2 regions of the Micromonospora sp. NPDC047644 genome follow, and region 1 is predicted to be linked to the other one. Evidence: riboswitches for the same ligand, from Rfam matches in the RefSeq annotation. Region 1 holds a riboswitch; the other holds the start of a gene.
The links. A riboswitch is a leader RNA that binds a small molecule or an ion and turns the genes downstream of it on or off. The one in region 1 is predicted to bind cyclic di-AMP.
Positions count from the first base shown of each region.

Region 2: it holds a riboswitch for cyclic di-AMP, as region 1 does, so the genes downstream of both, AB0877_RS14260 (hypothetical protein) here and AB0877_RS17710 (NlpC/P60 family protein) in region 1, are expected to answer to the same signal.

Region 1 covers NZ_JBEYSY010000010.1:39,175-43,943, forward strand. Annotated here, with positions in the region: gene AB0877_RS17700 (pyridoxamine 5'-phosphate oxidase family protein) at 1-292, opposite strand, end outside; gene dcd (dCTP deaminase) at 389-967, shown strand; gene AB0877_RS17710 (NlpC/P60 family protein) at 1,028-2,068, opposite strand; cyclic di-AMP (ydaO/yuaA leader) riboswitch at 2,082-2,217, opposite strand; gene AB0877_RS17715 (peptidoglycan recognition family protein) at 2,453-4,435, shown strand; gene AB0877_RS17720 (NlpC/P60 family protein) at 4,494-4,769, opposite strand, start outside.
Region 2 covers NZ_JBEYSY010000007.1:308,275-313,043, reverse strand. Annotated here, with positions in the region: gene AB0877_RS14275 (PfkB family carbohydrate kinase) at 1-188, opposite strand, end outside; gene AB0877_RS14270 (SRPBCC family protein) at 379-843, shown strand; gene AB0877_RS14265 (hypothetical protein) at 1,409-1,909, opposite strand; gene AB0877_RS14260 (hypothetical protein) at 2,051-3,064, opposite strand; cyclic di-AMP (ydaO/yuaA leader) riboswitch at 3,121-3,252, opposite strand; gene AB0877_RS14255 (cation diffusion facilitator family transporter) at 3,370-4,287, opposite strand; gene AB0877_RS14250 (AAA family ATPase) at 4,394-4,769, opposite strand, start outside.

The sequences.
Region 1 (4,769 bases):
TCACCGGGCGGGCGTGACCCGCCACGTACGCCTCGTCGTCGCTCTCCTCCGCCGGGAACGAGTGCAGCGCGTAACGGCCGTCGCGTTCGAGGTCACGGCGCTTGGGCGAGTCGATGATGAAGCAGAACAACCCCTCGGCGGTGATGACCGGGGAGACCGGATGGACGCGGGGCCCGCCGTCGGCACGGACCGTGGCCAGATAGCCGAAGCCCGGCCCGTACTGCTGGAGGAGAACGCGGATCCCGTCGGCGAGTCGGGGCTCGTCGGCGGCGAATTCGGACCAGGAAGCCATGTGGGCATTCTATCGAACAAATGTACGAGCAGCGACCTCGACGCGCTGGTCACCGGCACCGAATCTGGCCGCCCCCGGGAAGGCTATGGTTGTCCGATGCTGCTCTCCGACCGCGACCTGGTCTCCGAGATCAAGGCCGGCACGCTGGGCCTGGAGCCGTTCGAGCCCACCCTGGTCCAACCCTCCAGCATCGACGTCCGACTCGACCGGCTGTTCCGGGTCTTCAACAACCACCTCTACACCCACATCGATCCGGCCATGCAGCAGGACGACCTGACCTCGGTGGTCGAGGTCCCCGACGGCGAGCCGTTCGTGCTGCACCCGGGGGAGTTCGTGCTCGCCTCGACGCTGGAGGTCATCTCGCTGGGTGACCAACTCGCCGGCCGACTGGAGGGCAAGAGTTCACTGGGCCGGCTCGGGCTGCTCACGCACTCCACCGCCGGCTTCATCGACCCGGGCTTCTCCGGTCACGTGACGCTGGAACTCTCAAACGTGGCGAACCTGCCGATCACCCTGTGGCCGGGCATGAAGATCGGGCAGCTCTGCATCTTCCGGCTCTCCTCGCCGGCCGAGCACCCGTACGGCTCGGTGGTCTACGGCTCGCGCTACCAGGGCCAGCGGGGGCCGACGCCCAGCCGTGCCTGGCAGCACTGGCGCACCTGGCCCACCCGCTAGAACCTGAACGACGAGGGCCCGCCGCGAGGAGATCGCGACGGGCCCTTCGGTCACCCTGGGTCAGCCTGGACGGCCGTAGCTGTGGATCGGGCCGTCGTCGACCTTCTTCATCTTGACCGGTTGGCCGGCCTGCGAGGCGTGCACCACCCAGCCGCCGCCGACGTACATGCCGACGTGGTGGATGTCGCTGTAGTAGAAGACCAGATCGCCGGGGCGCAGGTCACCCTTGCTGACGTTCTTCGTGACCCGGCTCTGCGCGGCGGCGTTGTGCGGCAGCGACACGCCGGCCTTGGCCCAGGCGGCGAGCATCAGCCCGGAGCAGTCGTACGAGTTCGGACCCTCGGCACCCCAGACGTAGGGCTTGCCGATCTGGGCGCAGGCGAACTTGACCGCAGTGCCCGCGCCGCCGCCGGGGTAGCTGCCCGGGCAGGGCGCCGGGCGCAGCGGCCCGCCCCCGCCGTTGCCGTACACCTTGAGGCGCAGCTTCTGCAGGCGGTCGATCTCGTCGTTGATCTGCTTCTTCTTCGCCGCCAGCTGGGCTTCCGTGCGGGTCAGCTGAGCCACCATCTCGTCCAGTGGCGCCTTCTGCGCGGCCAGTTGGTCGCGCAGGTCGGCCACCTGGCGGACGTCCTTCTGCTGGTTGTGCGCGAAGCGGTCGAGCATTTCGAGCTGGCCGACCACCTCGCTGGGCGACCGGCTGCCCAGCACCGCGTTGACAGTCAGGACGTTCTCGCCCTTGTAGGCGCGTACGGCAAGGGCGCTGACCTTGTCCATCGCGGCGTCGACCTGGCGCTCGAGCGGAGTGATCCGGGCGGCCAGCGCGTCTGCCTGCTTGCGCTTCGCGGCGAGGTCGATGCGGGTGGCGTTGTGCCGTTCGATGATCGGTTCGAGCTTGTTCCAGTCGGCGTCGATCTGGCGCTCGATCTCTGCGACCGAGGGGTCGGCGTGGGCCGCCGTGGCACTGCCGGTCAGAACGACGGCGAGGCCGGCCAGCGCGGCGAGTGCGGTGGTGAAGCGGGACCAGCGTGGGCGCGGCACGATCGACGCCGGGCCGGCTGATGCCGGCCGCTCGGACGACGGCCGCGGGGCATGGAGTGCCACCGGGGTTCCGTACTCCTTCTTCCTGACCGCCTACCGGGTTAGCTGACGGGTTCGGGCGGGAAGTCGGCGCCCTACCGCAGTGGCTGCGGATTCACCCCGAGGGACGTGGGTCCCCGGTTCGCTCGGAAACGACTCGGCGGTGTCGGTCCGTTACCGCCCGGGGTGGGCGGAGCTGCTGTCGAGCCGACAAATGACCAGAGTAGAGACGCCCGTTACCGATCCGCAACCCGTGCGGCCGTGACACTCCGTACGGAATGGACGAGGCCACCGACCGTGTGTGAAGAATTCTTTCCGTACGCTTCGATAGATGGAAAGGTATTGACGTGAGCTCCCGGACGGCGCGATGGTGACCTGACCTCACTCCGCGAGAATCTAGGGGGTTCGATGCACCATCCAACCCTGTCGACCGGCTGGCGCACGCTGCTCGCCGCCATCGTGGTCGCCGCCGTGACCACGGTGCCACTCTCCGTCGGCCCGGCCGCCGCCACGCCCAGCACCGACCGCCAACAGCAGTACGCCGCCGCGGCCACCGAGTACGGCGTACCGACCGTCGTGCTGCTCGGCGTCTCCTACCTAGAGTCCCGGTGGGACACCAACGCCGGCACACCGAGCACCAGCGGCGGCTACGGTCCGATGCACCTGACCGACGTGCGGCACGTGGCCGCCCTACCCGGACGCGGTCACCACGACGCCGGTGCCGAGGACCCACGCGGCGACGGCTCCCGCCCCGCCCGGATGCCCGCACCGCGGCCGGTCGAGACGCCCGCCCCGTCCACCGCCGCGTTGCAGACCGTCGACGCCGCCGCCGCGCTGACCGGTGCCGCCCCCGAGGCACTGCGCACCGACGCGGGCCTCAACATCCGGGGTGGGGCCGCGCTGCTGAGCGCGTACCAGCGGGATCTGGGCGCGCCGGTCGGAGCGGACACCGACCCGGCGGCCTGGTACGGCGCGGTGGCCCGCTACTCGGGCGCGGACAGCGCCGACGCCGCGGCGGCCTTCGCCGACGAGGTCTTCACCACCATCGGCGCGGGCGAAGCCCGGGTGACCGACGATGGCCACCGGATCACCCTGCCGGCCCGCGCGGTGCGGCCCGAACGTTCCTGGCTGGACCGGCTGGGCCTGCGCCGGCTGGCCCGCCCGGACGGGGTGGAGTGCCCCCGCACCATCTCCTGCGAGTGGATTCCGGCGCCCTACGAGGCGTTCGGCGACGGGGACTACGGCAACCACGACCTCTCCGACCGGCCGGCGCGGCAGAAGATCGAGTACATCGTCATCCACGACACCGAGGCGAGTTGGGCCACCACCCTGCAACTCGTCCAGGACCCGACGTACGTGAGCTGGCACTACTCGCTGCGCTCGGTCGACGGGCACATCGCCCAGCACGTCCGGACGAAGGACGTCGGCTGGCACGCCGGCAACTGGTACGTCAACGCGAAGGCGATCGGGTTGGAACACGAGGGCTTCGCGGCGCAGGGCACCTGGTACACCGAGGCGATGTACCGGACCTCGGCGAAGCTGGTCCGGCACCTGGCGCTGCGGCTGGGCATCCCACTGGACCGCCAGCACATCATCGGCCACGACAACGTGCCCGGCACCATCCCCTCGACAGTGCGGGGGATGCACTGGGATCCGGGCCCCTACTGGGACTGGACGCACTACTTCGACCTGCTGCACGCCCCTCGACTGGACACCGGCACCCCGGCCACCGGGCTGGTCCGGATCGATCCGGACTACACCACCAACCAGCCGGCGTTCACCGACTGCGTCACGGTGGGCGTGCCGTGCGCTCCGCGCGGCTCCTCGGCGGTGGTGCTGCGCAGCGCGCCGTCCGCCGACGCGCCGCTGGTCAACGACATCGCGCTCCGCCCGGACGGCAGCCCGAACACGATGGCCGTGTCGGATCACGGGGCCCGGGCGTCCGCCGGGCAGACGTACGCGCTGGCGGGCCGGCAGGGCGACTGGACCGCGATCTGGTACCTCGGGCAGCGGGCCTGGTTCCACAACCCGGCGTCCGCGCCGACCGCCAGTTGGACCGTCGGAGTCGTGGCGACGCCGAAGTCCGGAAGGGCCACCGTTCCGGTGTACGGACGGGCGTACCCGGAGCAGTCCGCCTACCCGGACGGGGTGCCCTACCAGGCGGTCACGCCGCTGCAGTACACGCTGGCCGCCGGGCAGCGGTACGCCGTCGGCGCGGTACTGGCCGGCGAGTACTACCGGGCCAGCACGGTCGACGGCTCCTCACCCGGCGACTGGACGGTCATCCGCGGCAAGAACCGGTACGCGCAGATCCAGTTCGGCCACCGGATCATGTACGTCGACCTCGCCGACGTACAGCTGTTGCCATCCCCGGTGGGGGCACCTCGCTGAGAACCACGACGGCCCCCGGTCGGTGACCGGGGGCCGTCGTGTCGCGCGAGGTGGTTTATCAGCCAGGTCTGCGGAACCCGGCGACAGGCATCGTGGTGATGCTGGACACCTGCACCGGTTTACCGGCCCGTGGCGCGTGCACCATCTGGTTGTTACCCAGATAGAGCCCGACATGACTCAGGCCGGAGAAGAAGAAGACCAGGTCACCGGGGCGGGCGTCGGCGCGCGAGATGGCCTTGCCCTCGTTCCACTGGTCACCGGTGTGGTGCGTCAGGTAGATCCCGGCCGCCTTGTAGGCGTACTGGGTCAGGCCCGAGCAGTCGAACGAGTTCGG
Region 2 (4,769 bases), on a different contig from region 1:
AGCACCTGGCCGATCTCACCGCCGAGGGCGGCGCAGAGCACCACCTCGACTCCGAGGGAGAGCACCATCCGCGCCTGCCACACGCCCTGCCCACCCGGGTGCAGGTGCAGCTCGGGATGGTCGTTGGGCTGGTCCACCATCACCGTCAGCTGTGGGGTGGGCGCGAAGACCATCACGTGCCCACTCATCGGTCGTCGCCGTTCACGCTGGCCGCCTTCCGGCACCTTCGGGAGATTTCGCACTAACCGACCTTAATGGCGTAGGTAGTGGCAGGTTGTCGCATCGGCTCGGTCCGGCGCGGCGCTGCGGGTTCGTGGGGCGTTGCCAGCAAGACATCGGTACGGGACGATCGGGCGACCAACGACGGCGGGAGACGGTGTGCGCAGCAGCGATACCTTCAGCTACACCGTCCAGGCCCGGTGCTCACCCGCCGAGGCGGCAGCCTTGCTCAGCGACCTGACCCGACAGGGCGAGCTGCACCCGCTGATCGTCCGGGTCCGCCGGGTGCCGCCGCGGCCCGGCGCCCAGGCCAGCTACACGATCAACGACCGGTTGGCGGCCGGGCCGCTGCGCTTCCGGACCACCTACCACGCCGACGTACTGATCAATGAGGCCGACGAGATCGTCATGGTGGCCCGCCAGTGGCCGGCCACCACCGTGCGAAACCACACCCGACTACGCGCCGAGCCGGACGGTCTGACCCGCATCGACGTCGAGATCACTCTGACCGCGCCGACGCCCCTGTTCCGCTACGCGTTCCGCCAGGCCCAGGCCGCGCACCTCGCCCTCGCCACCCGGCTGGGCGCCGCCCTGGACCGCACCAACAACGCCCCACCCCCCTGACCCACCCCGCTACCGCCCCCGACGCGCCCCTGGCACCCCCCGGCGCGCCGGCGACGCCCCCCGGTGCCCGGCGCCCCCGCTGCCCGGCGTGCCCGTCGACGCCCCTGCCGCGCCGATCAGCGCCCCGGCACGCAGGCGGCGCCCCCGCTGCCGCCCCCGGTGCCCGGCGCGCCCGGGTGCGCGGCGCCCCCGGTGCCCGGCGGCCCGGGTGCGCGGCGCCCCCGGTGCCCGGCGCGCCCGTCGACGCCCCTGCCGCGTCGATCTTGCAGTTTCGGCTGTCGATATCAGTGGGGATGGGCCCTTATGTCGGTGCAGGAAGTGCAAGATCGCGAGGGCGCTGAGCGCTGGGCGCGGGACGTGCGGGCGCGCGGGCGCGCGGGGGCGCGGGGGCGCGGGGCGCTGCGTGCGGGACGGGCGGGCGCGCGGAGGTGCGGAGGTGCGGAGGTGCGGTGGTGCGGGGCGCGCGGTGGTGCGGTGGTGCGGGGCGCGCGGTGGTGCGGGGCGCGCGGTGGTGCGGGGCGTGCGGGTGTGCGGGACGCTCGGGGCGTGCGGGGCCTTGGGTGTCTCAGATCTTGGTTGGGGCGCTGGTGCGGGTCGGGCGGGTGGTGGAGCGTCGGCCCCACGGCTTGTAGGTGGACAGCACTGTCGCAATGATCATCAGGCTGGTCGACACCGCCGGCGCGATGACCAGGTCGGCGCGATCGCGGGCGGGCAGGGCGGCGCCGACCGCCCCGGCGTGACGCAGGTTCGGGGTGAGCAGGAACAGCACCAGCCCGACCATCACCGTGGTGAGCACGAGCTTGACCAGCACCCAGCGGTGGCGCAGCAGACCCCATGGGGTGAGCAGCGAACTGGCGACTCCGATCAGCCAGACCAGGACGCTCAGCGGCGCGAACAGCACCGTGCCGACGAGGGCAGTGACCGGGTAGACCACCGCCGGGTCGGCGCCCCGCTGTACGGCGATGCCGAGGGTGAGCAGCACCAGGTCGGCGCCGAGCCAGCCGAGCGACGTGACGAGGTGCAGGGTGAGCAGCGCCTTGCGGGTGGTGGGTCGGATCCGAGGCATACCGCGATGCTGCCCGCCGGCCACCGCCGGGTCGTCCGACGAGCGACGACATCAGGGGTACGCCCGCTGACGTAGCCCGGCCCCGGAGATACGCGATGCCTGTGAGCCAGCCGGCGGCTCACAGGCATCACGACGCGCGGGTCAGTAGACCGACAGGTGTACGTGGTTGGTGTGGTCGGTCGACGGGGTGCCGTGCGCCCCGCTGTACGACTTCCACCCGCTGCTGGGCAGCCAGATCTGCCTGTACCAGATCACGTAGAGCACGGCGAGCCGGTCCGCGTTGCGGATGAAGTACGCGGCCAGGTTGTTGCCGTACGTCTTGTCGCCGCCGGTGGCGTTGCCGCCGAACCCGTTCTTCTGCGCCGCGAAGTCGCAGGCCCGGCCCTTCGGGTGTTCACCCGAGCCGCTGGGGCGGTGGCACGAGACGTACCGGGTGAATCCCGCGGCCTTGGCCTGGTTGAGCGCGTGCAGGGTGCGCGGGGTGATGCAGCCGTTGGCGGGCGTGGGGTCGTTGACGCTGCACGACTCGGAGGGCCAGGAGCCGTCGGAGTTGCGCGGTGCGGCCTTCGCGTTGGCGTTGGAGGTGCCCCGGTTGGAGCCGCCGTCCGCGGTGGTCTGCGGCTTGGGGGTGGTGGCCACGGTCAGGGCCCGTTCGGCCTGATCCTTGCGCTTGGCCATCACCGCGACCTGCTTGCGTTGTTCGTTGATCTCGCCGTCCAGGGCGATCCGGGTGCGGTTGGCCTTGTCCTTGCTGTCGAGCAGGTCGCGTAGCACCCGGTCCTCGTTGGCCGCCACCGCGTCCAGCGCGGCTGCCCGGTCCATGAAGCCTTCGGGGGTGCTGCTGTTGAGCAGCGCCGACATCGCACCGAGCCGGCCGGTGCGATAGGCGACCTCGGCGATCTCGCCGACCTTGCCGTTGCGCTGGTCGATCTCGACCTCGATGGTCTTCAACTGGGTGCCGAGCTGCTTCTGCCGCTGCACCGAGGTGTCCAGGGCGCGCTTCGCGTCCAGGTAGCCCTTGCTGGCAGCTTCAAGCTGGGCCCGCAACGCCGGGGTGCCGCCCTCCTCGTCGGAGTCGGGTGCGGCGGCCCGCAGGCCGGTCGGGGGAGCGGCCGAGGCGGTGCCGGCCGGGAGCGCGACGCCGAGGGCGAACATCGCGACGATCAGGGCCGCCAGTCGGGCGGCGGGTGGTCGTGCTGGTGCCACTGCGCATGTCCTTCCGTCAGCCGCCGACCGGGTTAGCTGACGGGTTCGGGACGGAAGATCCCTACCGCTGACGCGGATGCACCCCAGGAACGTGGTTCCCCGGTTCGCCCGGTTGGGCGATTAGGCGGCGACCGCCACCGGCGCCGGGAGGCGCCTTCTGGTGGAGGCCGGGACCGAGCCTACCGGTGCGGGTGGGACCGCTGCAGCCAATGTGACGGACGGTGCGTGCGTCACCACGGAAAACTGCGAACCGGTCACCATTCGATGGAGCCGCAGGCCCCGGAGGCGGCGCCGGGCTCGATCTGCAACGTCGCGTGCTCGATGCGGAAGTCGTCGTGCAGGGCCGTGCGTGCCGCGGTGAGCACCGCGCCGACCTCCGCGCCCGGTGCCATGGTCAGGTGGGCGGAGGCCACCTCCATGCCCGAGGTGAGCGTCCAGACGTGCAGGTCGTGCACCTCGACGACCCCGGGGACGGCGGCGAGCCGGTCGTGCACGGCGGTCACCTGGAGGTGCTCCGGGGCGGCCTGCACCAGGATGCGGATGGCGGCGCGGGCCAGCCGCCAGGTGCGCGGCAGGATGAACACGCCGATGGCGACCGCGACCAGGGGGTCGGCCCACCACCAGTCGGTGACGGTGATCAGCAGCGCCGCGCCGATGACGCCGACCGAGCCGAGCAGGTCACCGAGCACTTCCAGGTAGGCGCCCTGGAGGTTGATGCTCTCCCGGGCCCCGGCTCGCAGCAGCGCGAAGGCGGCGATGTTCGCCAGCAGGCCGAGTACGGCAACCGCGAGCATCGGGCCGGCGATGACCTGGTGCGGGTCACCGAAGCGGCGGATCGCCTCGATCACCACGTAGATCGCGACGCCGGAGAGCAGGACGGCGTTGGCCAGCGCGGCGAGCACCTCGAGCCGGTAGAGCCCGAAGGTGCGCTGCGGGTCACCGGTGGCCCGTCGGGTCGCCGTGATGGCGGCGAGCGCCATCCCGATGCCGAGCACGTCGGTGAACATGTGCCCGGCGTCGGAGAGCAGGGCGAGCGAGCCGGTGTGCAGTGCGACCACCGCTTCGACCACCATCAGGGTGGCCAGCAACCCGAACGCCGCCCAGAGGCGACCCCGGTGCTGGTGTGCGGCATTGGCGACGGACCCATGGTGGTGGTCATGCCCTGCGCCCACGAGAACCACCTTCCGCCGCTGGTCGGGACCCGGTCAAATGTATGCTCACATCGCTATGTGTGCAAGTGTACGGGTGGAGCGTTCCGCCGGTGGCAGTCCGCACACGTCAGCCGTTCGGGTCGATGGTGGTGAGCCGCTGGGTGGCCCGGGAGAGCGCCACGTACAGGGTGCGTACCCCGGCGCCCGGATCGGCCCGGATCTCGCTCGGGGCGACCAGCACGACCCCGTCGTACTCCATGCCCTTGGCTTCCAGGCTGGTGACCACCTGCAACCTGGGCGCGCCGAGAGCGCCCAGCCAACCGGCCACCTCGTCGCGGCGGGGGACCGGCGTGATCACACCGACCGTGCCCTCCACCTCGGCCAGCAGGCCGGCGGCGGCCTCCACTGTCGCGGTCTCCAACCCCGTCGCGGGCACCACCAGCTCCACCGGCTCGACCCCGGTGGAGCGGACGGCGGTCGGCAGCGGCAGGTCCGGGTAGAGC